2 regions of the Herbaspirillum sp. CAH-3 genome follow, and region 2 is predicted to be linked to the other one. Evidence: riboswitches for the same ligand, from Rfam matches in the RefSeq annotation. Region 2 holds a riboswitch; the other holds the start of a gene.
The links. Region 2 has a riboswitch for cobalamin ahead of FYB76_RS21360 (TonB-dependent receptor). Riboswitches for the same ligand answer to the same signal wherever they lie in the genome.
Positions count from the first base shown of each region.

Region 1 (8,395 bases), on a different contig from region 2:
CCCGCAGCCTTCCGGTTTTCCGCCCGCGCGCCGTCCTGTGGTGCAGGCGGCGCTGCCTCTTTTCGTGCTGGTGCGGCATGGGGCCGGCAGCGCCTGGCCGCAGCAGGTCTTGTGCGAACCCGTGACCAGCGGGGAGGCCGCAGGCACCGATGCCATGGTGCTCTATTTTTCTCCCCTGGAAGCCAGTATCGACGCGCTCTGGCAGGACTTGCCGCCGGAGCGCTACCAGGTTCTCCCGGTCTCGGCCTTTACGCCCGATGACCTGCTGAGGCGCCACCACGGACGCCTGCCGGTCTGCCTGCACCTGGCCTGGGGCGCGCAGGACGGCTGCCTGGCGGTACGCGCGCAGGGCGGCCCGGTGCGGATTTCGTCAGCCAGCGTGGCCCAGGTGTCTGCAATGACGGACACCATCCCGCTGGCCATCAGCCACGCCGAACTGGCCGGATATGCCCGGCTCTGGGAGGATGCCGGGCTCTTCGCCCATAGCGAGACCCATGCCCGCCTGCTCGCCTTGTCCCCGCAGGAACGCCATCGCCACGCCGAGCGCGCCCTGATGCGCATACCGGGCAAGGCGCTCCCCGGGCAACAGATCAACCAGCTGGCGCTGTACGACGCCGAATCGGCGCAATGGCACTTCATCGCGCTGGATCTGCTTGCCGGGCAGGACTGACTTCCTGCCGTGCATTGAGAGTTTTCTGATATTCACGGCCTGCTCCTTCTGCAACCATGGCTGACAAGTGTGTCGCCACGCCGCCGTCCTGACCCGTCGTCCGTAGAAGGAGCTCTCCATGATTCGCTTCCTTGCCCTTGCCTCTGCCTGGAAAGCAAGCGCATTGCGCTGCCTGCCGCTGGTGCTGCTCTTTGTCTGTTTCGCGGCATTGCCGGGTTCACCCGAGCCGCCGGAAGAGGTGTTGGACAGCTGCCTGGCGGTCGACCGGATTCCCCTGAGTGCGGTCAGCATCGATCCCGTGGCGGGGCGGGTGGAGGTCATGGAAGGCGGCCCCGCTTCACCTTACCGGCTGTATCTGCCCGATGGCGACAACCGCACGCTGCGTATCGGCTATGCCAGCGGCAAGCCGCCCGGCCGTGATTACCTCTTCGTGAACTCGCACCGCGGCTACCTCGACCGTGCCATCGGGCTGGCGCCGGACGCCCCAGCCCGGCTGGAGCGCCCGCAAAAAGCCTCCTTTGCCATGCTGGGCTACTTGGGCGAGCGCTACCTCTGCCTGATGGAAATGCACGGGCAGGGCAGCCGCAATCGGAAACGCTCGGCCTATGTGGCCCGCATTCCCATGCGCATGGGCGTGGAAATGAGCCTCTACTACAAGCTGGCGACTTTGCCGGCCTCGCCACAGCTGCCTGCTTTGCCATCCCCTTCGTCCTCTTCGCCGGCGCCGGCCGCGTTGCCACGCTGAGGGCGCTTGCGGCTGACTGCCTTTCATACGTGACAATGCAGGTTGCCCAAGCCTGCCCCCGCCTTTATACTTCGCCCCTTAGCATTGCTTCTGGTATCCCGTGCGCAGCCGCGCCCGGGATTGAAACGGGAAGCCGGTGCGGCCGGTGCCACAGCATCGTGCCAAAGCCGGCGCTGCCCCCGCAACGGTAAGCGAGGAAGGACACGCACTACGCCACTGTGCCCCGCGCATGGGAAGGCGCCTGTCCCGAAGCCCAGGCTTCCCCTCGCCAGCCCGGAGACCGGCCCGAAGCAAGTTCTTGAATGCATCGCGGAGGGCGATCATGCGGAAAGCTTCCATCATTTCCCGCTGGTGTGAACCGGCGCCGTCAGCCGACGGCGGGATCGTGCTTGGGCGCTTGCCGTGTGGTTTCCTTCGTTTCATCCACCCGTCCAAGGAAATCGCATGTCCACTCCCTCCGGCCTCAATGCCCGTCACACCGCTGATTCTTCCTCTTCCAGCCACACCGGCAGCCAGGTCTGGCGCGACCGCATTGCGCCCTCGCTGCTGGCCTTCGCGCTGGGCGTGGCGCTGATCTACGGGGCCGGCTTCGCCTCCAAGGTGGAGCTGCACAATGCCGCCCATGACGGCCGCCACTCGGCCGGTTTCCCCTGCCACTGAGGAGCGGACGATGAACTGGACCGTATTCCGGCGCATGGCGTCGGCAGTGGTGGTGGCAGGCGCCTTGTCGGGCGTGCTGCTGTCGGGCGTGCAGCAATTCCAGGTCGAAAAGATCATCCTCAAGGCCGAGGAATATGAAAAGGCCGGCGAATCTGCGGCCCCGGCAGCCGATGACCATGCCCACGAGCCGGGTGCACCGGCGGCTGCACACGAGCACACCCACGCCAACGCGCATGAGCACGAACACGCGCATGACGCCAATGCCTGGGAGCCGGCTGACGGCGCCGAGCGCACCGGCTATACCGTGCTGGCCAACGTGAGCATGGCGGTCGGTTTCGCCCTGATGCTGGTGGCGGCCTTTGCCCTGAGCGGACGCCGCATCACCTGGCGCAGCGGCCTGCTGTGGGGCCTGGCCGGCTATGGTGTGTTTTTCGTCGCGCCCTCGCTGGGCCTGCCGCCGGAAGTGCCGGGTACCTTGGCCGCGCCGCTGCAGGCGCGCCAGCTGTGGTGGGTGATGACGGCGGTAGCGACGGCGGCCAGCCTGGGCTTGTTCGTCTTCACCCGTGGCTGGCCGTGGAAGCTGGTGGGCGTACTGCTGCTGGTGGCGCCGCACTTCATCGGCGCGCCCCAGCCGGAAGTCCACGGCAGCGTGGCCCCGGAAGAGCTGGCACAGGCCTTCATCCGCGCCACCGCAGCAGCCAATGCCGTGTTCTGGCTGGCCCTGGGCGGGCTGACCGGTTTCTTCTATCGCCGTTTCGCCTGATTGGCGGGTCTGGCGGGCCCAGGCGGGCCCCTGTCCGGCGTTGCGGCGCCGGGGAAAGCAAAGCATCAAAGCCATGAGAACTCATCATCGTCACGTGCTCATGTGCGTGGGTCCGCGTTGTACCGAAAACGGCGTGCTGGCCGAAGCCATGTTCGGCGTGCTGGGCGAACAGATCGACGCCCGTCCCGAGCTGCGCGTCAAGCGTACCCGCACCCACTGCATGGTGGCCTGCAAGGCGCAGGCGCCGGTGGTGGTGGTCTATCCCGAGGGCGTGTGGTATCGCTGCGCGGATGCCGCCGCCATCGAGCGCGTGGTGGTGGAGCACCTGGAAGGCGGGCGCGAAGTGAGTGACCTGGTCTTCCATCGGCTGGGGAGCGGCGACGTACTGCCGGAAGCGGAGGTCACCGATGCATGAATCCATGGCCCGTATCGTCCTGCTGACGCACGCCCCGACCGACCTGGCGCTGCTGGCCGCGGCACGCGCGCAGCTGCCGGCGGATTTTCCCACCGTGGCGGGATACGACCTGCAAGCCCTGCAATCGGGCAGCGATGAGCAGGGCCAGCCGCTGCGCACGCTGGCCACACTGCTGCGCGCGGAGCTGGCCAGCGCGCAGGTGATCGTGCTGCGGGTACTCGGACGGCTGGGGGCAGTGGCCGGTTTTCCTGAATTGCTGCGGGCCGCGCGCGCCGAAGGGCGGCACCTGATCGTGCTCTCCGGCACCGGCGAGCCCGATGCCGAACTGGCCGCGGCTTCCACTGCCGCACCGGATGTGCAACAGCAGGCGCTGGCGTATTTCAACGGCGGCGGCAGCGTCAACCTGGCGCAGCTGCTGCGCTGCCTGTCCGACCGCCTGCTGCTCAGTGGCTACGGCTACGAGCCCGCGCAAGCCTTGCCCGAACACGGCCTCTACCATCCCGACCTGGAACAGGATGCCGGCCTCGACGACTGGCTGGCCCTGCGTGCGCAGGCCCCGGCGGGCAAGCCGGCGGTGGGCATCATCTTTTACCGGGCGCACTGGCTCTCGGGCAATACCGCCTTCATCGATGCGTTGGTAGCGGCACTGGAGGCGCGCGGCATGGATGTGCTGCCGGTCTTCACGTCCTCGCTGCGCGTGTCGGCCAGCACTGGCGCGGCCTTGCCCCCGGCGCTGGCGTATTTCGCCGAGGGCCGGGTCGATCTCATCATCAACACCACCAGCTTCGCCATGGGCGAGATCACGGCTGGCGGCGTTACACCCGCAGGCTGGTCGGTCTCGGTGCTGGAGCAGCTCGACAGGCCGGTGCTGCAGGCCATCACCAGCGGCATGACGCTGGACCAGTGGCAGCATTCCACGCGCGGCATGAATCCGCTGGATGCGGCCATGAACGTGGTCCTGCCCGAATTCGACGGCCGCGTCATCGGTGTGCCGCTATCCTTCAAGCACACCAGCCAAGCCGGCGTGGTGCAGTACCAGGCCCTGCCGGACCGTGTGCGCCGCATCGCCGGGCTGGCGCAGCGCCTGGTGCGCCTGCGCTGCACGCCCAATGCGCAAAAGCGCATCGCCTTCATCTTCACCAATTCCAGCAGCAAGGCCGCACAGATCGGCAATGCCGTGGGACTGGATGCGCCCGAGTCGCTCATGGCCGTGCTGCGCGCGCTGGCGGCCGATGGCTACGGCATCGGCGACCTGCCCGACACCGGCACGGCGCTGATCCACGAGCTGGTGGATCGTTGCTCCTACGACGACATCCTGCTCACCGAAGACCAGCTGCGCCGTGCTGCCGCACGCATCCCGGCGGCGCGCTATGCGCAATGGTTCGACGCCTTGCCGGTTGCCTTGCAGGCCAGGATGCAGCGCCAGTGGGGCGCCGCACCTGGTGAGGCTTACGTGCACGACCAGCACCTGGTCATCGCCGGCCTCGACCTGGGCAACGCCTTCGTGGCGCTGCAACCGCCGCGCGGCTACGGCATGGACCCGGACGCCATCTACCACCAGCCCGACCTGCCGCCCACGCATCACTACTACGCGCTGTACCGCTGGCTGGATGAAGAATGGGGCGCGGATGCCATCGTCCACGTCGGCAAGCACGGCACCCTGGAGTGGCTGCCGGGCAAGGGCGTGGGCCTGTCTGAAGAATGCTTCCCGGATGCCTTGCTGGGCGACGTGCCGCTGTTCTATCCCTTCATCATCAACGATCCCGGCGAAGGTTCGCAGGCCAAGCGCCGCGCCCATGCCGTGGTGGTGGACCACCTGACACCGCCCATGACGACCGCCGACAGCTACGGCGCGCTGGCGCAGCTGACGCAGCTGGTGGACGAGTATTACCAGGTCGAGGTGCTCGATCCCGCCAAGCTGCCGCTGTTGCAGCAGCAGATCTGGGAGCTGGTGCGGCAGACCAATCTGGATACGGACCTGCAATACAAGCTGCTGCATCATGACCACGATCATGACCATGGGCACGGTCACGGTCACGACCACGCGCATCACCATCATCACGGCCATCATCATCACGATGACCATCATCACCATCACGGTCACGACCATGACCACGCGCACGACGACGGCGCGCTGCCGCACGCCCTGAGCGAACTGGATGGTGCCGGTGTGGCCCACCTGATCGAGGATCTCGACGGCTACCTGTGCGAACTGGGCGCAGCCCAGATCCGTGACGGCCTGCACATCCTCGGCCGCATGCCCGATACGCAGCAGCTGCCGGACATGCTGGTAGCCCTCACGCGCCTGCCCAACCAGGACCTGCCGGGCCTGCAGGAGGAAGTGGCGCGGCTCTTCGGCCTGTCGCTGGACATGCTGCTGGAGCACAAGGGCCGCCGCCTCAACATCGACGATGCGCTGTCCCGCACGGCCGGACGCGCCATCGTCACCCGCGCCGATGCGCTGGAGGCCATCGATGCGCTGTGCCTGTCGCTGATGCAGGCCCTGCAGCAGCAAGGCTTTGCGGTGCAGGCCATCGAGGGCGTCATCCAGACCTTGTTCGCCCCGCTGTTCAATGCTCCCAACGAAGAAAAGCCGCGCCTGCAACCCACGCAGCAGAAAAGCGCAGGCAGCGTTCTGGGTGGCATGCGCGCCATGGCGCGACCGGCCGCACCGCTCAAGCGCGCAGTACCGGCCGCTTCCATCAAGGCCACCGACACCAGCGCCGTGCGCCGCATCCTGGCCTTCGCCTGCGAGCAGCTGGTGCCGCGCCTGCAGCGTACCGAGGAGGAAATCAGCAACCTGCTCAACGGCCTGCGCGGTGGCTACATTCCGGCCGGACCCAGCGGATCGCCCACACGCGGCATGGCCCATATCCTGCCGACGGGACGCAATTTCTACTCGGTCGATCCGCGCAGCGTGCCCTCGCAATCGGCCTGGCGCGTGGGCCAGCAACTGGCGCGCGAAGTGCTGGAGCGCCATCACCGCGAGAGCGGTGACTATCCCGAGAGCGTGGCCATCAGCATCTGGGGCACCAGCGCCATGCGTACCCATGGCGACGATGTGGCGCAGATCCTGTCATTGATGGGCGCGCAGCCGGTCTGGCGCGAGGGCAACCGGCAGGTGGCCGGGGTCGAGCTGATCCCGCTGGATCAGCTGCAGCGTCCGCGCATTGACGTGACCACGCGCATCAGCGGCTTCTTCCGCGATGCCTTCCCGCAGTTGATCGAACTCATCGACGATGCCGTCCAGCTTGCCATCGCCGCGGATGAGCCCGAACACCTGAACTTCGTACGCAAGCACTACCTGCGCGATCTGCAGGAGGCCATGCAGGGCGGACTGGGCCAGGCCGAGGCGGCTGCACAGGCGTCTTATCGCGTCTTCGGCGCCAAGCCGGGCAGCTATGGCGCAGGCATCCTGCCCCTGATCCAGGAAAAGAACTGGCAGGACCAAGCCGACTTCGCCGAGGCCTACATCAACTGGGGCGGCTATGCCTACGGCCGCAAGGTGCAGGGTGCGGACCAGCGCGAGGCCTTCCGCCAGCGTCTCTCTGGCGTGCAGGTGGCCTTGCACAACCAGGACAACCGCGAACACGACATCTTCGACAGCGATGACTACCTGCAGTATCACGGCGGCATGATCGCCACCATTCGCGCCTTGTCGGGCCAGCAGCCGCGCCATTATTTCGGCGACAGCCACGACCCGCAGCGCGCCGCCGTGCGCGACCTGAAGGAAGAAACCCTGCGCGTCTTCCGCGCCCGCGTGGTCAATCCCAAGTGGCTGGCCAGCATCCGCCGCCACGGCTACAAGGGCGGATTGGAACTGACGGCCACCGTCGATTACCTGTTCGGCTACGATGCCACCGCGCAAGTGATGGAAGACTGGATGTACCAGCAATTGGCCGAAACCTACGGTTTCGATCCGGCCATGCGCGAGTTCCTGGAACAGGCCAACCCCTGGGCCCAGAACGCCATCGCCGAGCGCCTGCTGGAAGCCGCCAGCCGGGGCATGTGGCAGACACCTGCAGTACAGACCATCGAACAGTTGCGCTCACTGTACCTGCACAGTGAAGCCCTGCTGGAAGCGCGCGGTGAAACCGTGCGCGGCAGTGAACATACCAAGGACATGCAATGACGGCGCTCCATGCCTATCCCTTCGCGGCCATCGTCGGCCAGCCGCTGCTGAAGCAGGCGCTGCTGCTGTGTGCAGTCGATCCCGGCATCGGCGGCGTGCTGGTGCGTGGCGACAAGGGCACGGCCAAGAGTACCGCCGCCCGTGGCCTGACCCAGGTACTGCCACCGATTACCCTGAACGAGGGCTGCGCTTTCCATTGCGCGCCGGGCCAGCCAGCCAGTGCCTGTACAGTTTGCAATACAGACCCGGTACAGCGCCAGGACACCGTCCCCTTCGTGACCTTGCCACTGGGCGCCACCGAAGACCGCGTACTCGGTTCGCTCGACCTGCAGCAGGCGCTGCAAGGTGGCCAGCGCGCATTCCAGCCGGGCCTGCTGGCGGCGGCGCATCGCGGCATCCTCTACATCGATGAAGTCAACCTGTTGGCCGATCACCTGGTCGATGTGCTGCTGGACGTGGCCGCCATGGGCGTGAACTCGGTCCAGCGCGAGGGCATCTCCATCAGCCATCCCGCGCGCTTCACGCTGATCGGCACCATGAACCTGGAAGAGGGCGATCTGCGGCCGCAATTGCTGGACCGCTTCGGTCTCATGGTGGAGGTGAGCGCACCCACCGACAAGACCGTGCGCGCCGAGGTGGTCCGTCGCCGTATCGCCTTCGAGACCGATCCTGCCGCCTTCGGGCAGCGCTGGCAGCCGCAACAGGATGACTTGCGCGCGCAGGTGGCCGAGGCCCAGCGCCTGCTGCCGGAGGTGGTGCTGGACGATGCCATGCTGGAGCTGATCAGCCATCTCTGCTGCGAATTCGAGGTGGCCAGCCTGCGTGCCGACATCGTCATGCACAAGACCGCGCGCGCCATCGCCGCCTTGCAGGCGCGCACGCAGGTCACGCCGGATGATGTGCGCGAAGCGGCCTTGCTGGTGCTGCCGCATCGCCGCCGCCGCAAGCCCTTCGAGCAGACCGGCATGGATGAGGACAAGCTGGACGACCTGGTTGACCAGGCGCGCCAG
Region 1 is NZ_VSWE01000029.1:33,217-41,611, reverse strand. Features, by position in the region: gene FYB76_RS25545 (hypothetical protein) at 1-670, shown strand, start outside; gene FYB76_RS25540 (hypothetical protein) at 789-1,415, shown strand; cobalamin riboswitch at 1,490-1,719, shown strand; gene FYB76_RS25535 (CbtB domain-containing protein) at 1,860-2,075, shown strand; gene FYB76_RS25530 (CbtA family protein) at 2,086-2,838, shown strand; gene FYB76_RS25525 (ferredoxin) at 2,912-3,253, shown strand; gene FYB76_RS25520 (cobaltochelatase subunit CobN) at 3,258-7,385, shown strand; gene FYB76_RS25515 (putative cobaltochelatase) at 7,382-8,395, shown strand, end outside.
Region 1: another riboswitch for cobalamin. It lies ahead of FYB76_RS25535 (CbtB domain-containing protein); the one in region 2 lies ahead of FYB76_RS21360 (TonB-dependent receptor).

Region 2 (8,395 bases):
CCGGCCGTTTGCATTTGCAGCTGTTGGCGCGAGCCTTATGCCACTGCCGTGCGCTCCAGGTCGCGGCAGCCATCGAGCAGGAAGGACAAGCCCACCACCAGCACCAGTTCACCTTCGGCCGAACGGGCCGTGCCGGTGATGCCGGCGGTGTGGATGGCGGTCAGCGGCTTGATCACCAGGTCGGCCGTGCCTTCCACCGATTCCACGCCCAGGATGTAGGGGTGCGGAACCGCCATGACGATACCCACGCGCTCATTGCCCGGCTCGTAGCCCAGTACGCCGGCCAGCGAATTGACCGGCAGTGGCCGGCCCTGGTCGCGCAGCACCGGGGCGCCGCCGACTTCGTCGAAGGTCTCGGGCAGTTCGACCACGCGCTCCACCACCGCCATGGGCAGGGCCAACGGGGCACCGGCACAGCGCACCAGCATGGTCGGGATGATCGACAGTTCGATGGGCAGGCGGATCGAGAACTTGGTCCCCTTGCCAATCGTGGATTCGATGCGGATGGTGCCGCGATGCTTTTCCACCGCCGTCTTGACCACGTCCATGCCCACGCCGCGTCCCGAGACGCTGGAAGCCACTTCCTTGGTCGAGAATCCGGGCAGGAACACCAGCTGCAAGGCTTCATCTGCGGTCAGCGCCTGGTGCTCGTTGATCAGGCCCTTGGCCAGCGCCTTGCTGCGCAGCATGTCAGGGTCCATGCCCTTGCCGTCATCGAAGACTTCGATCATCACGCTGCTGCCGGCCTGCCAGGCGTTGAGCGAGATGGTGGCCTTGTTGGGCTTGCCGGCGGCGGCGCGGTCCACTTCGATACCGTGGTCCAGCGAGTTGCGCAGCATGTGCACCAGCGGGTCGTAGAGGCTGTCCACCACCACACGGTCGACTTCGGTTTCGGCACCGGTGATGACCAGGTCCACGTCCTTGCCCAGGTCCTTGGCCAGTTCGCGCACCAGTCGGGGGAATTTCTGGAACAGGCGGCCCACCGGCTGCATGCGCGTGGACAGCGTGGCGCGTTGCAGTTCGCTGGAGTAGCGCGAGGCGCGGCCCAGGGTTTCGGCCAGGGTCGACATCAGTGCTGCCGCAGTCCCTTCGAACTTGAACTGCTGCAGCTTTTCCAGCAGCACGGCCGCCTGGTTGGCGGCCTGCACCGATTCGCCGGCCACTTCCAGCAGGGCGTCCAGCTTGACGGCATCGATACGGATGCTTTCTTCCTTGGCCCCGCCAGGGGAGTCGGTGGCGCGGCGATTCTGCTGGACCGGGGCGGCGGCCTTGGGCTCGCCATCGGCGGCAGCGGCCGGAGCGGCAGCGGGCGCCGCCGCAGGCGCGGCCGGGGCAGCGCTGGCGCTGCTCTCGGCGGCAGCCGGTGCAGCCACGGCAGCACCGGGCACCAGCGCCTGATACAGCGCGGGCCAGTCCAGTTCGCCATTCTTCATCACGCTGGCACTGCCATCGACGCTGGCTGCTGCAGCGGGGGCTGCTGCCACCGGCGCGGCCGCGGGTGCCGCTGCCGCCGGGGCAGGTGCAGCCGCGGCGGGTGCCGGCGCTTCGCTCTTGCCTTCGATGGCCTGGGTCAGGATGTCTTTCAGTTCCGCCGGCATCGAGGCCAGGCTGTCGGGCGCGGCGCCGTTGGACAATTCGTTCAACTGGTCGGCCACGAAGCCGCTGGCCTGCAGCGCAGCTTCGATGGCCAGCGGCGTGACCGGGGCCTTGCCGGTGCGCAGCGCATCGAACAGGTTTTCGGTCAGGTGGCAGGCCGACACCATGGCCGGCAGGTTCACGAACCCGGCGCCACCCTTGATGGTGTGGAATGCGCGGAAGACCGCGTTGAGGATTTCAAGGTCATCAGGATGTCGTTCCAGCGTCAGCAGGTGCTCTTCCACGTTGGTGGCGAGCTCCAACGCTTCAACGACAAAATCCTTGAGCATTTCGTCATCCATTAGAACCCCAGGCTATCGAGTAAGTCGTCCACATCGTCCTGACCCATGGCCGTGCCGCCGACGGAAGGGCCATTCATCAGGGTGACCGGTTTGTCGGCATCGATCTGTGCCTTGACTTCCGGCGGTGCATTGTCGCGCAGCAACTGCGCCAGTTCACGCTCGGCACTGGCGGTAATGGCCACGATCTTCTTGATCAGCTGGCCGGTGATGTCCTGGAAATCCTGGGCCATCATGATTTCCAGCATGCGTGCCTTTTCGGCTTCGGTCGATTCCAGCACCGCGTTGGAAAACTGCTGCGAGTCGCCGGCCAGCGCCTTGAATTCGTCGATGCTCATCTGGCCGGCATAGAGCTTGGTCCAGCGGGCGTTGATGTCCTTGGCTTGTTCCTGCAGGCGGTCCTGGGCAGGCATGCCCGAATCCAGGGCATTGAGCACCTTGTTGGCGGCCTGCTCGGTGAGGGTGGCGATGTGTTCCAGGCGGCTCTGGGCGTCCCCGATCTGTTCGGCCACGTCGGTGAGCGAACGATCGTAGCCCAGCTCGCGCATGGAGTCGTGCAGCAGGCGCACGATACCGCCCAGGCGTTCATACATGGGCTTGTCGCTCTGGTCCTCCTGCTCGCCCGCAGCCGCTTCGTCGGTGCCGGCGGCGGTGGCCGCAGCAGCCGGCTCGGCGGTCATGCCCGGTAGCGTCTGCGAGGAAATTTCGTCAAACAATGCTTCCAGATCAACGTCGTCGCTCATGATTACTGATTCTCCCAACAAAGGTGTGCGCTCGTCGGCGCACTGCTGTGCAAAGTTGCCCGTAGGCGGATCTAATGCGTCGTTCCGGGAGGCACAGCCACCACCACTTCCCCGATATCAGACTGATATCGGCAGCCAGAGGCAGTCTCTGAAGGCCCGCAGACCACGACAACGTTCAGGATGACAGGTGAGGCCGGCCGACCACGCAAGGGTCCCCCGGTCGACGATGCCATGGCGCCGAGTATAGGACCGCTTGCCGCTATCTCATCGGCCAAACAGCGAGTGAAATCCCCCATTTGTTTCCATTTTTCCGCCCCGGCACAGGATGGAAACCACGGTTCAAATGTTTTTCGATAAAAAAATCGAATTTGTTCTATATAAAAGCACTGAGGATGAATTCTATCCGTCTTTTTCCTGAAAGCAATTGCGGCTATCCCGCTTGTGCTGATTTACATCATCCGGGGCGTTCGGCTTGTGGCCGCTACGCTGCACGCCTACAATGGCGCGTTTTTGGTGCCCGCCGGCGTGTCCTCGCCGGCAGTTAAACGGGAAACACGCGCCAGTCCCCTGTGTAAAGCAGCAGGTCCGGCCAAGGTGTACTGCCCCCGCAACGGTAACCAGGTGCCGGCGACGATGCGCTGCGTCTCGCCGGCAAGACGCTCTTCCACGCCACTGTGTTTTTGCGCGAACCTTCACTTCGCCACATGGGAAGGCCGAGAGTCATGCCTGCAGTCCGGAGACCGGCCAGAACAGGAGGAGGCTGCACAGTCAACGCTGGTGCGGTTTTCCGTTGATTGCAGCCTGCGGGGAGGCAGGCTGCACCTATCTATTGCTTACATTTTCATGCATATCGCTTATTTCCAGGCCCGCTGCCGCGGTCCTCGCCCCCGTTTTGCCCTGCGTACCACCGGCGCGCTGGTCCTCTCGGTCGTCGCCGCCGCCAGCCAGGCTGCCGATGCCAATGTGCCCCTGTCGGCCGTGGTGGTGTCAGCCTCGCGCTTTCCCAATGACCCGGCATTTCCCCCGGTGGCGGCCACTGTCATCACTGCCGAGCAGATCCGCGATGCGGGTATCGACAACGCCAACGAAGCCATCCGCAAGCTGGGCGGCGTCTATGGGCGCCAGAGCCTGTCCGGCCCGCGCGACTTCCCGCTGGACCTGCGCGGCTTCGGGCCCAATGGCGACCAGAACATGGTGGTACTGGTCGATGGCGTGCGCATTTCCGAAAACGAATTGAGCACGCCCCTGTTGTCGGCCATTCCCATCGAGACCATCGAGCGCATCGAGATCGTGCGCGGCGGCAGCAGCGTGCTTTATGGCAGCGGCGCCACCGGCGGCACCATCCAGATCATCACGCGGCGCCCGCAGGCCAATGCGGTGCGCGGCACCGTCGTCGGCGAAGTCGGCAGCAATGGCCAACGCGCCGGCCGGGCAGCGGTATCGCGCGGCTGGGACAACATGTCCATCGACGCCAGCTATGCCAAGTCGCATGCCGACAACTGGCGCGACAACAGCAAGTCCAATCAGGAAAACCTCAGCACCACCGTGCAATGGTTCGCCAGCGACTGGCGCTTCGGCCTGCGCGCCAACCTCGCGCGCTCTGATTTCGGCCTGCCCGGCAGCCTTACGCAAGCCCAATACGAGGCCAATGCGCGCCAGACCAGCAAGCCGCTGGACCATGGCTCCTATGACAATGACAGCATCACTGCCTTCCTGGAGCGCCGCTTCGGCAGCTTCGACGTGGCAGCCGAGCTGTCGCATCGCGAGAAGATTTCGCGCTCCACCTATGTGAGCAGCGGCTCCACGGCGCAAGCCAACATCCGGACCACCCAGTTTTCGCCGCGCCTGCGCCATGTGATCGACAGCGGCGCGTGGAAGAACGAGGCCATTGCCGGGGTGGACCTGGCCGAATGGAGTTCGGCCACCAATGCCAGCTATGGCAACAGCGATGCCTCCCAGCATTCGAAGGCGCTGTACCTGCGCGATGAAATCGAGTTCGACCGCAACGCCCGCCTCGCGGGTGGCGTGCGCCGCGAGCAGTTCACCCAGCAGAGCGTTTCCGGCGCCTATGGCCGCAACAGCGCGGTCAACGCCTGGGACCTGCAGGCCAGCTATGCGCCGCTGCCGCTGCTGCGCGGTTTCGTCAAGACCGGCCAGAGTTACCGCCTGGCGACCGCCGACGAGAACGGCTTTACCGCCTTGCCCAGCGGCACGGTCCTCAAACCGCAGCGTTCGCATGACGTGGAACTGGGCGCGACCTTGGGCAATACGGCGCGCCAGGTGACGCTGCGCTGGTTCCGCCATCGCGTGCGCGACGAACTGTATTACGACCCGACCGCCAATGGCGGCTTCGGGGCCAACAGCAACCTGGCCCCGACCCGCCACCAGGGCGTGGAGCTGGAAGCGCGCGTGCAGCTGACCGAGACGCTCGGCTGGAATGCCACCTACCAGCACATCGACGCCCGTTTCGACCAGGGCGACAACAGCGGCAAGCAGCTGGCGCTGGTGCCGGCCAATACGCTGTCGACGCGCCTGAACTGGAAGTCGGGCCAGCAGAGTGCCGACGTGGGCGCACGCTGGGTGGACCGCCAGCGCATGGGCAACGACTTTGCCAACACCTGCGCGCGCATGCCGTCCTTCACGACCTTCGATGCCCGCTATGCGGTGCGGGTGAGCGCCTGGGAATTTGCCGTGACCGGCACCAACCTGGCCGACCGCAAGTATTACTCGCAGGCCTATGACTGCAGCGGCGGTTCGGTCTCCGGCATCTACCCGGAAGACGGACGGGCAGTAAAATTCACCGCCCGCTACGACTTCTGATCCTGACCTGACCCTGCCACCGATGCGACGTTACCTGCCCGTGCTGTGCACCTTGCTGCTGCTGTCCCTGCTGGCCTTGTCGGCGGCGGTGCTGTGCGGCAGCACGGGCTGTTTGCGTGTCTCGGCCTCGGCCGACAACGTGGCGCTGCTGCTGTCGCTGCGCGTGCCGCGCGCGCTGACTGCCTTTGCGGTGGGCGGCGCGCTGGCCTTGTCGGGGGCGCTGATGCAGGTGCTGTTGCGCAACCCGCTGGCCGATCCTTATGTGCTGGGGCTGTCCGGGGGATCGGCCGCCGGCGCCTTGCTGGCCATGCTGGCGGCACTGCGGCTGGGCTGGCCCTTGCAGGCGGTGACGGCGCCGGGCGCTCTGCTGGGCGCCGCGCTAGCCATGCTCCTGCTGTTCGGACTGGTGCGTTCCTCGCTGCGGCATCTGGCGATGTCGCCCTTGCTCTCCAGCCAGCGCCTGTTGTTGACCGGCGTGATGCTGGCTGCAGGGTTTGGCGCCGTCATTTCCCTGGCCTTGTCCATCGCACCGGATGCGCAGTTGCGCGGCATGGTGTTCTGGCTCATTGGCGACCTCGATGATGCACGGCTGCTGCCCTTGGCGGCGCTGGTGCTGCTGCTGGCGCTGCTGTGGAGCTGGCGCCATGCCGCTTCGCTGAACCTGCTCGCGCGCGGCGACGCTTTCGCGCAATTGCTGGGTGTGCCGGTGCGGCGGCTGCGGGTGATGCTGCTGTGCGTAGCGGCAGCCTGTACCGCCTGTGCAGTGGCCATGGCCGGGACCATCGGCTTTGTCGGGCTGGTAGTGCCGCATGGTCTGCGGCTGCTGCTGGGCAATGACCAGCGCCTGCTGTTGCCGGCGTGCGTGCTGGCAGGCGGGGCGATGCTGAGCCTGGCGGACCTGCTGGCGCGCACGGTGGTGGCGCCCATCCAGCTGCCGGTGGGCGTGATCACGGCGCTGGTGGGGGTACCTCTTTTCCTGTGGCTGCTGGCGAGGAGCCGCCTGTGATGCCATCTCCTCCTGTGCTCTTGCAGGCGCGCCAGCTGACCTTGCGCGCCGGGTCGCGGGCGCTTCTGCAAGGCTTGGACTGGCGTGTGCAGGCCGGGGAATTCTGGTGCGTGCTCGGGCGCAACGGCATCGGCAAGAGCACCCTGTTGCACGCGGTGGCCGGCTTGCATCCGTTTGAGGGTGAGGTGCTGCTGCAGGGGCAAGCCTTGTCGGCCTTCTCGCCTCTGCAACTGGCGCTGCGGCGCGGGCTGGTGCTGCAGCACCAGCAGGATGCGTTCTCCCTGCCGGTGCTGGAGGCCGTCATGGCGGGCCGCTTTGCCCATGGCGACGGTTGGGGTGGCCCCGGCGCCCACCTCGGCCTGGCGCGGCAAGCGCTGGAGCAGGTCGGCCTGGGCCATCTCGGCACACAGGATGTCCTGCGCCTCTCAGGCGGGGAACGTCAACGCGTGGCGCTGGCAACCTTGCTGGTGCAATCGCCGGCGCTGTACCTGCTGGACGAACCGACCTCCCATCAGGACATCGCCGCGCAGTTGCAAGTCATGCAATTGCTGGAAGGCCTGGCGCAGCAAGGCAAGGCGGTGGTGGCCAGTTGTCATGACATCAACCTGGCGCGGCGCTTTGCCTCTCATATCTTGCTGCTCGATGGCACGAGCGCTAACGCCGGCAATGTCGAAACCGTGATGCAGCCGGCTCTCCTCGCCGCGGCCTTCGGCTGTCGGTTTGAGCAGATCGGCAGCCAGCACGGGGTGGTCTTCGTGGCGAGGTAGGGCGCGCCGCAACGCCGCAGCATTTGTCATTTACTTCATGTTCTCACCGCGCGATATGTTGTATTTGTACAAAATGCCTCGAAAATTCAACGTCAATCTCTTTACTGATATTTACGTATTCTCATCTCCCGATATAATTGCCGCCGGGGAAAACCCTGAAGAAGTTCTGACAATTATCAAGGGAAATCAGGAATGAAAAAGAATATCGCAGCAGCAGTCGCAGCAATCGCAGCAATGATGGCCGCCGGTTCGGTGGCTGCCCAGACCGTCGACAGCGGTTTGTACATCGGCCTGGAAGGCGGCATCGCCTCCATCAGCGCCATCGCTACCCCGACCAATGGCGTGAAGACCTCCGAGACCAACGAAGCCGCGGCCCTGCGTGCACTGGTCGGTTATCAGATCAACAAGAACTTCGCGGTCGAACTGGGCTACTTCGCTACCGACGATTTCAAGCAGGATGGTACCAACCGCACCGGTACTGTGCGTTATAACGTCAAGGCTGATGTCAAGGGCGCGGATCTGTCCTTGATCTACAAGTTCACCGAATTCGTGCCGGGCCTGTACCTGAAGGCGGGTGCTACCCATTCCAAGGTCTCCCTGACACTGAACCAGCCGGCTGGCTCCTCCAGTGCGTCGCAGAGCGGTACCGGTTACCTGTTCGGCCTGGGCTATGAGTTCGCCGTGGCCCAGAGCGTCGGTATCAACGTCGGCTACACCCGCTTCGAAAAGCTGGGTGGCGAAAGCAACAACAAGATGAATCTGTACTCGGCTGGCGTGAAGTACAAGTTCTAAGATTGACCTGCAGTTTTGCGGGTCTTGAAATCCCTCCCTTGTGGAGGGATTTTTTTTGCCCGTGCAATTTGATGACGATCTGTTTTCCCGTTGCAGGTCGGGCAGGCTTTTCCCATTACGCCGCAGAGGGGAAAGTCAAACTTTCATCAAATCTAGAAAAGCTTCTGGAGTGACATCGAACTCCATCGACAAAGCAGCTGAACTTTGGTGTTGGACAGCCAGCGCAATCCTGATGCTCATTAATATCGCGCCCGCTTTCCGATGCCGCTGTCTGGGCCGGATGGCAATCTCCGCGCGGGCCGTTTGCCGTTGCGGGTCTGTCAAACATGCACT
Region 2 is NZ_VSWE01000017.1:97,364-105,758, forward strand. Features, by position in the region: gene FYB76_RS21350 (chemotaxis protein CheA) at 36-1,937, opposite strand; gene FYB76_RS21355 (protein phosphatase CheZ) at 1,937-2,677, opposite strand; cobalamin riboswitch at 3,172-3,441, shown strand; gene FYB76_RS21360 (TonB-dependent receptor) at 3,521-5,497, shown strand; gene FYB76_RS21365 (iron ABC transporter permease) at 5,520-6,503, shown strand; gene FYB76_RS21370 (ABC transporter ATP-binding protein) at 6,503-7,270, shown strand; gene FYB76_RS21375 (outer membrane beta-barrel protein) at 7,463-8,062, shown strand.